DNA from 3 places in the Planococcus alpniumensis genome. Region 2 is predicted to be linked to each of the others. Evidence: a T-box and tRNA genes for the amino acid it is inferred to sense, from the RefSeq annotation. Region 2 holds a T-box; the other regions hold tRNA genes.

Region 1 (3,244 bases), 310 kb from region 2:
CTCCAAATGTTTGCGAAAAACTTCGGAGATGTCTTCTTTTTTTACTAGAGCTTGCATAATATCTGTTGTAAACTGAGTCATAGGGAAGGCCTCTTTTCTGTGAATTGGTTGTGGTGACTTAATTCTACAAGAAAAGGTCTTCCTTTTTCTATTTATTCATTTACACAAGATATTTTACGCTCTCTTCAATAAAGTAATTCCTTCTATTTCATTTGTATTCACTTGTAGTCTTTATTTAATAACAGTCCTACTCTTAGCAACCAAGACAAGATAAAGAAAAAAGCCCTAACCGAAGTTAGGGCTTTTCCATACATTGCTTGGCAGAGCAATGAAAATGATACCGGCGGTCGGGGTCGAACCGACACTCCCGTGAAGGAACGGGATTTTGAGTCCCGCGCGTCTGCCAATTCCGCCACGCCGGCAAAATTGAATCCAGATACAATTATTCATTGCTTTCAGGAACATTTATTATTATATTAGTAAACCGATTATTTTGCAAGGGGTTATTAGATATTTTTTAAAAAATCTTTGCTATGTAGAACTTATAATCATTCACCTAAATAAAGAAAAAAACTCTGACTTTGATAGTCAGAGTTTTAAGCTCTCATCACTTGGCAGAGTGATGATCAATTGATACCGGCGGTCGGGGTCGAACCGACACTCCCGTGAAGGAACGGGATTTTGAGTCCCGCGCGTCTGCCAATTCCGCCACGCCGGCAAAATAGTTTGGAGGCGGCAACCGGACTCGAACCGGTGGTAAGGGTGTTGCAGACCCATGCCTTACCGCTTGGCTATGCCGCCTAAATAATGGAGCGGAAGACGGGGGTCGAACCCGCGACCTCCACCTTGGCAAGGTGGCGTTCTACCACTGAACTACTTCCGCAAAAGCTGGGGTACCTGGATTCGAACCAGGGCATGACGGGATCAAAACCCGTTGCCTTACCGCTTGGCTATACCCCAATAATACTGGGGCGGACGAGGGGAATTGAACCCCCGAGTGCCGGAATCACAATCCGGTGCGTTAACCACTTCGCCACGACCGCCACGCTATTATTATGTATGATATTAAATTCTCAAGAAAAACATGGGGCGGACGAGGGGAATTGAACCCCCGAGTGCCGGAATCACAATCCGGTGCGTTAACCACTTCGCCACGACCGCCATCATAATATTTTTAAAAAATGGCAGGGGCAGTAGGAATCGAACCCACATCGGAGGTTTTGGAGACCTCTGTTCTACCGTTAAACTATGCCCCTAAAAACTGGTGGTGGGGGGCAGATTCGAACTGCCGAACCCGAAGGAGCGGATTTACAGTCCGCCGCGTTTAGCCACTTCGCTACCCCACCTAATGGTGCCGGAGAAAGGACTTGAACCCTCAACCTACTGATTACAAGTCAGTTGCTCTACCAGTTGAGCTACTCCGGCATGGAGAAAAATATGGTGGGTCAGGACGGAATCGAACCGCCGACACTTAGAGCTTCAATCTAATGCTCTACCGACTGAGCTACTGACCCATATTAATTAATAAAAATGGCGGTCCCGACCGGGATCGAACCGGCGATCTCCTGCGTGACAGGCAGGCATGTTAACCGCTACACCACGGGACCATTTGGTTGCGGGGGCAGGATTTGAACCTGCGACCTTTGGGTTATGAGCCCAACGAGCTACCGAACTGCTCCACCCCGCGATAATATTAAAGTTTCCTTCTATTTATATGCATGAAAGAAATGGTGGAGGATGACGGGATCGAACCGCCGACCCTCTGCTTGTAAGGCAGATGCTCTCCCAGCTGAGCTAATCCTCCATTGAATGGTGACCCCTACGGGATTCGAACCCGTGTTACCGCCGTGAAAGGGCGGTGTCTTAACCGCTTGACCAAGGGGCCTTTATTTTGAGCTTAAGATACTGGCGGAGAGCAAGGGATTCGAACCCTTGAGACGGTTGCCCGCCTACATGATTTCCAATCATGCTCCTTCGGCCACTCGGACAGCTCTCCATAATTGGCTCCGAAGGTAGGACTCGAACCTACGACCATCGCATTAACAGTGCGGTGCTCTACCACTGAGCTACTTCGGAATAATAACCAGACTAGCGACGTCCTACTCTCACAGGGGGAAACCCCCAACTACCATCGGCGCAAAAGAGCTTAACTTCCGTGTTCGGGATGGGAACGGGTGTGACCTCTTTGCCATCATCACTAGACTGTACTAATTTGAAAGACAAGATTTATTATATCAATAATACCGATTTTTTCAAGTATTTTTTTAAAAATAATATCTTATTCTTTCAAAACTGGATAAATCGACATTGTGGAAACTCACGTTTCAGTTTATTGGTTAAGTCCTCGATCGATTAGTATTCGTCAGCTGCACGTGTCGCCACGCTTCCACCCCGAACCTATCTACCTCATCGTCTTTGAGGGATCTTACTTGCTTGCGCAATGGGAAATCTCATCTTGAGGGGGGCTTCGTGCTTAGATGCTTTCAGCACTTATCCCGGCCACACATAGCTACCCAGCGATGCTCTTGGCAGAACAACTGGTACACCAGCGGTGTGTCCATCCCGGTCCTCTCGTACTAAGGACAGCTCCTCTCAAATTTCCTGCGCCCGCGACGGATAGGGACCGAACTGTCTCACGACGTTCTGAACCCAGCTCGCGTACCGCTTTAATGGGCGAACAGCCCAACCCTTGGGACCGACTACAGCCCCAGGATGCGATGAGCCGACATCGAGGTGCCAAACCTCCCCGTCGATGTGGACTCTTGGGGGAGATAAGCCTGTTATCCCCGGGGTAGCTTTTATCCGTTGAGCGATGGCCCTTCCATGCGGAACCACCGGATCACTAAGTCCGTCTTTCGACCCTGCTCGACCTGTCCGTCTCGCAGTCAAGCTCCCTTGTGCCTTTACACTCTGCGAATGATTTCCAACCATTCTGAGGGAACCTTTGAGCGCCTCCGTTACTCTTTAGGAGGCGACCGCCCCAGTCAAACTGCCCGCCTGACACTGTCTCCCAAGCCGCTAAGGCTTGTGGGTTAGAAGTTCAATACAACCAGGGTAGTATCCCACCGACGCCTCCCCCGAAGCTGGCGCTCCGGGTTCTCTGGCTCCTACCTATCCTGTACAAGTTGCACCAAAATTCAATATCAGGCTACAGTAAAGCTCCACGGGGTCTTTCCGTCCTGTCGCGGGTAACCTGCATCTTCACAGGTACTATAATTTCACCGAGTCTCTCGTTGAGACAGTG
Region 2 (3,244 bases):
TCAAACGCATGAAGCGGCTGGCCGTATTCCATCAAAATATAGTTTGTCACGTCTACGACATTATTATGCGGGCGCACGCCGGCAGCCATCAAGCGCTGTTGCAGCCAAAGCGGGGATTCCTTCACTTTGACGTTGCGCACGACTTTCGCGACATAAAGAGGGTTCGCTTCTGGTGCATCCACTTCGAGCGACAGCATGCTTTCCGCTGAGTCTGCCGCTTCAGCATATTCGATTTCCGGCAAGCTAACCTCTTCTCCCAAAATGGCGCCGACTTCATAAGCGACACCGAGCATGCTCATCGCATCCGCACGGTTCGGCGTGAGGCCAAGTTCAAGGACCGTATCGTCCAAGTCCAGATAAGACAACACATCTGTGCCGGGCTCTGCTTTTTCAGGCAAGACATAAATGCCTTCTGCATAGCTTTTTGGCACAAGTTTCGTTTCAATGCCCAGTTCCTGAAGCGAGCAGATCATGCCGTTCGATATTTCTCCACGCAGCTTCGCTTTTTTGATTTTCATGCCGCCTGGAAGTTTCGCGCCCGGACGCGCCACGATAACCGACTGCCCTTTAGCGATATTCGGAGCGCCGCAAATGATCTGGTCGATTTCCCCGCCACCTACATCTACTTGGCAAATCGATAGTTTATCGGCTTCCGGATGCTTCACGCAATCCGTTACATAACCGACGACCAAATTCGCCAGTCCTTCCGAACGGTCGATTACGGCGTCAACTTCGATTCCTGCGCGCGTGATTTTTTCCCCGAGTTCTGCTGGGGGCAAATCTTGTGTATTTATATATTCTTTCAACCATTTTGTCGATACTAACATGAAAGTTCCTCCTTAAAGTTCCGTCCGTTGAAATTGCGTTAAGAAACGCACGTCGTTCGTGTAGAAATGGCGGATGTCCTCGATGCCGTATTTCAGCATCGCAATACGCTCCGGCCCCATGCCGAATGCAAATCCTGTGAGGCGCTTCGAATCATAGCCGGCCATTTCCAGAACGTTCGGATGCACCATGCCAGCGCCCAGAATTTCGATCCAGCCGGTCTTTTTGCAGACATTGCAGCCAGCCCCGCCGCATTTAAAGCAGGAAATATCCATTTCAACGGAAGGCTCCGTGAACGGGAAGAAGCTCGGACGCAGGCGGATTTCGCGATCTTCGCCGAACATCTTCTTGGCAAAGACGGACAAAGTCCCTTTCAAATCGCTCATGCGGATATCCTCGCCAACAACGAGCCCTTCGATTTGCGTGAACTGATGCGAATGAGTTGCATCGTCATTGTCGCGTCGATAGACTTTGCCCGGGCAAATGATCTTGATCGGCTCTCCGCCTTTTGTTTCCATCGTGCGCGCCTGTACCGGTGACGTATGCGTACGCAGTAAAATATCTTCTGTTATATAGAAGGAATCCTGCATATCGCGTGCTGGATGCCCTTTCGGCAAATTGAGTGCTTCGAAATTATAATAATCTTTTTCGACTTCCGGGCCTTCTGCGATCTCGTAGCCCATCGACAAGAACAAGTCTTCGATTTCCTCGACAACTCGCGTCAACGGATGGGGATTGCCTGTCTTCGCAGGGCGCCCTGGCAAGGAGATATCGATCGTTTCGCTTTGCAGCTTTTCGTTGATCGCCTGCTCTTCCAAAAGGACCATGCGCGCTTCGAGCGACTCTGTCACTTCCGCACGCACTTCGTTTGCGAGCGCGCCCATTTTCGGGCGCTCTTCCGCTGGTAATTTACCCATGCCTTTCAAGACATCGGTGATCGGCCCTTTTTTCCCTAAATACGCTACGCGCACGTCCGTCAATTCCTTGACCGTTTGCGCCGCTTGGATTTTCTCCAATGCTTCATTTTTCAATTCCTGCAATCTTGCTTCCATTTTCTCTCCTCCTTGAACATAAAAAAGCCCCGCCCCCAAAAAGGGACGAGGCATTGATTCGCGGTACCACCCTAGTTATCGCGCGTAGGCGATCACTCAATTGAATAACGGCTCATCACCGGCCAGACTTTACGGCACTCGGCCGGTCCCCGTCTGGCAGCTCGCGGGGTGAACTTCCGGAGTTCCTGCATATCCGCGCTTTCAGTCGAGGGCGGACTTCCTTGGATGCAGGGGACTACGTACTTTTCCCGGTCAACGCTTGTTTATTTCTCTTCTATTATAATGAACTTTCGCCTGTTAATCAAACACCAGTTTTTGGAACGAGGCTATACAATAGAATTCCAGTTGCTACGGCTACATTCAATGATTCTGCCGGTCCGTAAAGCGGCACCATGAGATTCTGGTCGGTCTGCTCCAAAAGCTGGGGCTCGACGCCGCTTCCTTCATTTCCGACAATGAGCGCAAACCGCTCTTTCGACCCTGCTTCGTACATCGGCACCGATTGGTAAAGCGCCGTTCCGTAAACCGGAATGTCTCGGCTCTTTAAGCGTTCAACCCAGTCGAATAAATCGCCTTTGACGATCGGCACTTGGAAATGCGCACCTTGCGCCGAACGGACTGTTTTCGGATTATACGCATCCGCCGAACCTTTGCCGAGAACGACAGCGTCAATCCCGGCCGCTGCGGCGGTGCGAATCATCGTCCCGACATTGCCAGGGTCTTGTACGGCGTCGATCAAGAGCAAGGTCTGCCATTGCTCTTGAATAGATTCATCGTACTCCAACTGTGTGCAATGTGCGAATATCCCTTGCGTATGCTCAGTTTCCGCAATTTCCTTGGCGATCTGCGCCGTCACTACATAAAGCTCCAGTCCTTCAATGTCCCAAGCATCCGGAATATCTGTGCCTTCTCGGACGATCAAGCCTTTGATGCCATCTTTCTTGTTCAATGCCTCTTCCGTCAAATGAAATCCTTCGATGAGAAATTCCCCGAATTTATCACGCTCTTTACGGGTCGTGCTCAGTTTCTTCCAATGTTTGACGAGTGAGTTCTGCAATGATTCAATTCGTTTCATAATACGTTCACCACTTTTTTCAGAATAGCTCCAGTATAGCATAGGGCCGATTTACGCAGTAAAGAAATCAAAACCAAGTGCTGTCAAAATCCCGAACGCGAGCGTCCAGATCCCGATGCTGATAATCATCCATACGGTCGTATTGCGCTTCGTCGCACCCAAAGTCATGCCAATGAACGCCGCGATATGCGTACCGATCAGGATTGGCCCTAAAAGCGATAGCCCCGGCAGCCCGTATTTATTCCAGATGCGCACCGCGCGTTCGTTTTTCTTCGACGGCTCCTTGCCTTTC
Region 3 (3,244 bases), 130 kb from region 2:
TGTAGAAATAGTTAAAAGAAGGCTTCTCTATAAATAGCGGTGGTGAAACCATCCTTATTGCGATATATTGTATATAATATATAAAAAAGGAGGGTTCCATGAAACCAATTGTATTGGGCCTAGCCGGAGCAATGTTTTTTGCAGTCACTTTTGTTGTTAATGCTTTAATGGAAGCGCAAGGAGGTCATTGGGTATGGAGCGCGTCCCTGCGCTATCTATTTATGATCCCATTCCTCTTATTAATTGTAATTCTCAGGGGTAATTTACGCCCACTCCTCCAGGAAATGAGGAAATATAAAGTAAAATGGTTGTTATGGAGTTTCGTAGGATTCGGTCTTTTTTATGCCCCTTTATGTTTTGCAGCGGCTTACTCTCCGGGATGGCTAATCGCCGGAACTTGGCAATTCACAATTATCGCTGGCACTTTACTCGCTCCTCTTTTTTTCATTAAAGTTCATATATCCGGCCACACCGTAATACACAGACAATGTATACCAATAAAAGGGTTATTATTTTCAACTATTATCTTAGCTGGAATAACTCTTCTTCAACTTGATCATCTAACTAATGTTACTACTTCCACGTTGTTGCTTGGGCTAGTGCCTGTTTTAATTGCAGCTTTCGCTTACCCACTTGGAAATCGGAAAATGATGGAGGTTTGCGAAGGTCGGTTAGACGCATATCAACGCGTGCTTGGAATGACAATTGCTAGTCTCCCCCTTTGGTTGGTTCTCTCTATTTATGGCTTCTCGACAACTGGATTACCTTCTAATTCTCAAATTTATCAATCTTTGATAGTTGCAATCAGTTCGGGAGTAGTAGCGACAGTTCTATTCTTTATGGCTACCGATATGGTCAGAAACAACATGTCAAAGCTTGCCGCAGTTGAAGCCACACAGTCTATGGAAGTTATATTTACATTGATAGGTGAACTTTTTCTTTTAAACATTGCATTTCCATCTCCCGTAGCATTAATTGGCTTAACAATGGTAATACTAGGAATGGCAGTACACAGTTTTGCTTCCCGTCATGAACAAAATTCAGAAAATGAAAAAAGCGTTATGCATATGAATGCATAACGCTTTTTAATATGACCCCTACGGGATTCGAACCCGTGTTACCGCCGTGAAAGGGCGGTGTCTTAACCGCTTGACCAAGGGGCCAAATACTGGCGGAGAAGGAGGGATTTGAACCCTCGCGCCGGTGTTACCGACCTACACCCTTAGCAGGGGCGCCTCTTCAGCCACTTGAGTACTTCCCCAGTATGGCTCCGAAGGTAGGACTCGAACCTACGACCATCGCATTAACAGTGCGGTGCTCTACCACTGAGCTACTTCGGAACAATGGTGGGCCTAAGTGGACTCGAACCACCGACCTCACGCTTATCAGGCGTGCGCTCTAACCAGCTGAGCTATAGGCCCATTGTTGGAGCGGGTGAAGGGAATCGAACCCTCATCATCAGCTTGGAAGGCTGAGGTTTTACCACTAAACTACACCCGCAATATGGTGGGTCAGGACGGAATCGAACCGCCGACACTTAGAGCTTCAATCTAATGCTCTACCGACTGAGCTACTGACCCACATATTCATAAAAATGGCGGTCCCGACCGGGATCGAACCGGCGATCTCCTGCGTGACAGGCAGGCATGTTAACCGCTACACCACGGGACCATTTGGTTGCGGGGGCAGGATTTGAACCTGCGACCTTTGGGTTATGAGCCCAACGAGCTACCGAACTGCTCCACCCCGCGATAATAGTATTGAATAAAAATTGTCCACTCATTTTTAAAAAATGGAGGAGGAAGAGGGATTCGAACCCCCGCGGGATTTGACTCCCCTGTCGGTTTTCAAGACCGATCCCTTCAGCCAAACTTGGGTATTCCTCCGTGATAAACATTAAATGGTGGACCTTGCAGGACTCGAACCTGCGACCGGACGGTTATGAGCCGTCTGCTCTAACCAACTGAGCTAAAGGTCCTAAAAAAGTGGCGGCAGAGGGGATCGAACCCCCGACCTTACGGGTATGAACCGTACGCTCTAGCCAGCTGAGCTACGCCGCCAGGATCTTTAAATAGTATAGTTGGTGGAGCCTAGCGGGATCGAACCGCTGACCTCCTGCGTGCAAGGCAGGCGCTCTCCCAGCTGAGCTAAGGCCCCATAAAGTGGTCGGGAAGACAGGATTCGAACCTGCGACCCCTTGGTCCCAAACCAAGTGCTCTACCAAGCTGAGCTACTTCCCGACTAAATAGGATGATGACAAAATATGGCGCGCCCGAGAGGACTCGAACCTCTAACCGCTTGATTCGTAGTCAAGTACTCTATCCAATTGAGCTACGGGCGCATAATATAAAATTTTATAAAACAGTGGTGCCGAGGACCGGAATCGAACCGGTACGGTAGTCACCTACCGCAGGATTTTAAGTCCTGTGCGTCTGCCAGTTCCGCCACCCCGGCGGGGCATTGGACAGATAAAAAATTGGAGCGGAAGACGGGGGTCGAACCCGCGACCTCCACCTTGGCAAGGTGGCGTTCTACCACTGAACTACTTCCGCTTGGTGCGGGTGAAGGGAGTCGAACCCCCACGCCCGAAGGCGCTAGATCCTAAGTCTAGTGCGTCTGCCAGTTCCGCCACACCCGCGTGGCAATTATGAAATTAAAATGGTGAGCCATGAAGGATTCGAACCTTCGACCCTCTGATTAAAAGTCAGATGCTCTACCAACTGAGCTAATGGCTCAAACATGAGTGGTGCCGGAGAAAGGACTTGAACCCTCAACCTACTGATTACAAGTCAGTTGCTCTACCAGTTGAGCTACTCCGGCATGGAGAAAAAATGGTGGAGGATGACGGGATCGAACCGCCGACCCTCTGCTTGTAAGGCAGATGCTCTCCCAGCTGAGCTAATCCTCCGTATGTATGCCCAGCGACGTCCTACTCTCACAGGGGGAACCCCCCAACTACCATCGGCGCAAAAGAGCTTAACTTCCGTGTTCGGGATGGGAACGGGTGTGGCCTCTTTGCCATCATCACTGGACTATAAGGTTTTTTGAAAGACAAGATTTATTATACCAACTCTGACGAGTTTTACAAGTCTTTTTTGCCCGAAGGCAAAAATTCTTATTCTTTCAAAACTGGATAAATCGACATTGGGGGAAACTTGCGTTTCAGTTATTGGTTAAGTCCTCGATCGATTAGTATTCGTCAGCTGCACGTGTCGCCACGCTTCCACCCCGAACCTATCTACCT

What was found. A T-box is a leader RNA that pairs with one kind of tRNA and senses whether it is charged. The one in region 2 lies ahead of pheS (phenylalanine--tRNA ligase subunit alpha), so its partner is inferred to be a tRNA-Phe.
Region 1: it encodes a tRNA-Phe, which carries the amino acid that the T-box ahead of pheS (phenylalanine--tRNA ligase subunit alpha) is inferred to sense. The anticodon was not compared.
Region 3: it encodes a tRNA-Phe, which carries the amino acid that the T-box ahead of pheS (phenylalanine--tRNA ligase subunit alpha) is inferred to sense. The anticodon was not compared.

Annotation. Positions count from the first base shown of each region.
Region 1 covers NZ_JAAMTH010000001.1:1,099,065-1,102,308, reverse strand. Annotated here, with positions in the region: gene G3255_RS05610 (IS256 family transposase) at 1-81, opposite strand, end outside; tRNA gene G3255_RS05605 (tRNA-Leu) at 339-422, opposite strand; tRNA gene G3255_RS05600 (tRNA-Leu) at 635-718, opposite strand; tRNA gene G3255_RS05595 (tRNA-Cys) at 728-801, opposite strand; tRNA gene G3255_RS05590 (tRNA-Gly) at 809-883, opposite strand; tRNA gene G3255_RS05585 (tRNA-Gln) at 889-960, opposite strand; tRNA gene G3255_RS05580 (tRNA-His) at 968-1,043, opposite strand; tRNA gene G3255_RS05575 (tRNA-His) at 1,086-1,161, opposite strand; tRNA gene G3255_RS05570 (tRNA-Trp) at 1,183-1,256, opposite strand; tRNA gene G3255_RS05565 (tRNA-Tyr) at 1,263-1,346, opposite strand; tRNA gene G3255_RS05560 (tRNA-Thr) at 1,350-1,425, opposite strand; tRNA gene G3255_RS05555 (tRNA-Phe) at 1,439-1,514, opposite strand; tRNA gene G3255_RS05550 (tRNA-Asp) at 1,532-1,607, opposite strand; tRNA gene G3255_RS05545 (tRNA-Met) at 1,611-1,687, opposite strand; tRNA gene G3255_RS05540 (tRNA-Val) at 1,729-1,804, opposite strand; tRNA gene G3255_RS05535 (tRNA-Glu) at 1,811-1,885, opposite strand; tRNA gene G3255_RS05530 (tRNA-Ser) at 1,907-1,996, opposite strand; tRNA gene G3255_RS05525 (tRNA-Asn) at 2,002-2,076, opposite strand; rRNA gene rrf (5S ribosomal RNA) at 2,087-2,202, opposite strand; rRNA gene G3255_RS05515 (23S ribosomal RNA) at 2,333-3,244, opposite strand, start outside.
Region 2 covers NZ_JAAMTH010000001.1:1,413,701-1,416,944, reverse strand. Annotated here, with positions in the region: gene pheT (phenylalanine--tRNA ligase subunit beta) at 1-827, opposite strand, end outside; gene pheS (phenylalanine--tRNA ligase subunit alpha) at 840-1,877, opposite strand; T-box leader at 1,916-2,142, opposite strand; gene G3255_RS07220 (TrmH family RNA methyltransferase) at 2,179-2,952, opposite strand; gene G3255_RS07215 (small multi-drug export protein) at 3,004-3,244, opposite strand, start outside.
Region 3 covers NZ_JAAMTH010000001.1:1,287,246-1,290,489, reverse strand. Annotated here, with positions in the region: gene G3255_RS06620 (DMT family transporter) at 99-1,079, shown strand; tRNA gene G3255_RS06615 (tRNA-Glu) at 1,092-1,163, opposite strand; tRNA gene G3255_RS06610 (tRNA-Ser) at 1,170-1,261, opposite strand; tRNA gene G3255_RS06605 (tRNA-Asn) at 1,266-1,340, opposite strand; tRNA gene G3255_RS06600 (tRNA-Ile) at 1,345-1,421, opposite strand; tRNA gene G3255_RS06595 (tRNA-Gly) at 1,427-1,500, opposite strand; tRNA gene G3255_RS06590 (tRNA-Phe) at 1,505-1,580, opposite strand; tRNA gene G3255_RS06585 (tRNA-Asp) at 1,596-1,671, opposite strand; tRNA gene G3255_RS06580 (tRNA-Met) at 1,675-1,751, opposite strand; tRNA gene G3255_RS06575 (tRNA-Ser) at 1,794-1,886, opposite strand; tRNA gene G3255_RS06570 (tRNA-Ile) at 1,902-1,978, opposite strand; tRNA gene G3255_RS06565 (tRNA-Met) at 1,987-2,060, opposite strand; tRNA gene G3255_RS06560 (tRNA-Ala) at 2,082-2,157, opposite strand; tRNA gene G3255_RS06555 (tRNA-Pro) at 2,164-2,240, opposite strand; tRNA gene G3255_RS06550 (tRNA-Arg) at 2,265-2,341, opposite strand; tRNA gene G3255_RS06545 (tRNA-Leu) at 2,366-2,454, opposite strand; tRNA gene G3255_RS06540 (tRNA-Gly) at 2,478-2,552, opposite strand; tRNA gene G3255_RS06535 (tRNA-Leu) at 2,554-2,638, opposite strand; tRNA gene G3255_RS06530 (tRNA-Lys) at 2,660-2,735, opposite strand; tRNA gene G3255_RS06525 (tRNA-Thr) at 2,745-2,820, opposite strand; tRNA gene G3255_RS06520 (tRNA-Val) at 2,833-2,908, opposite strand; rRNA gene rrf (5S ribosomal RNA) at 2,917-3,032, opposite strand; rRNA gene G3255_RS06510 (23S ribosomal RNA) at 3,170-3,244, opposite strand, start outside.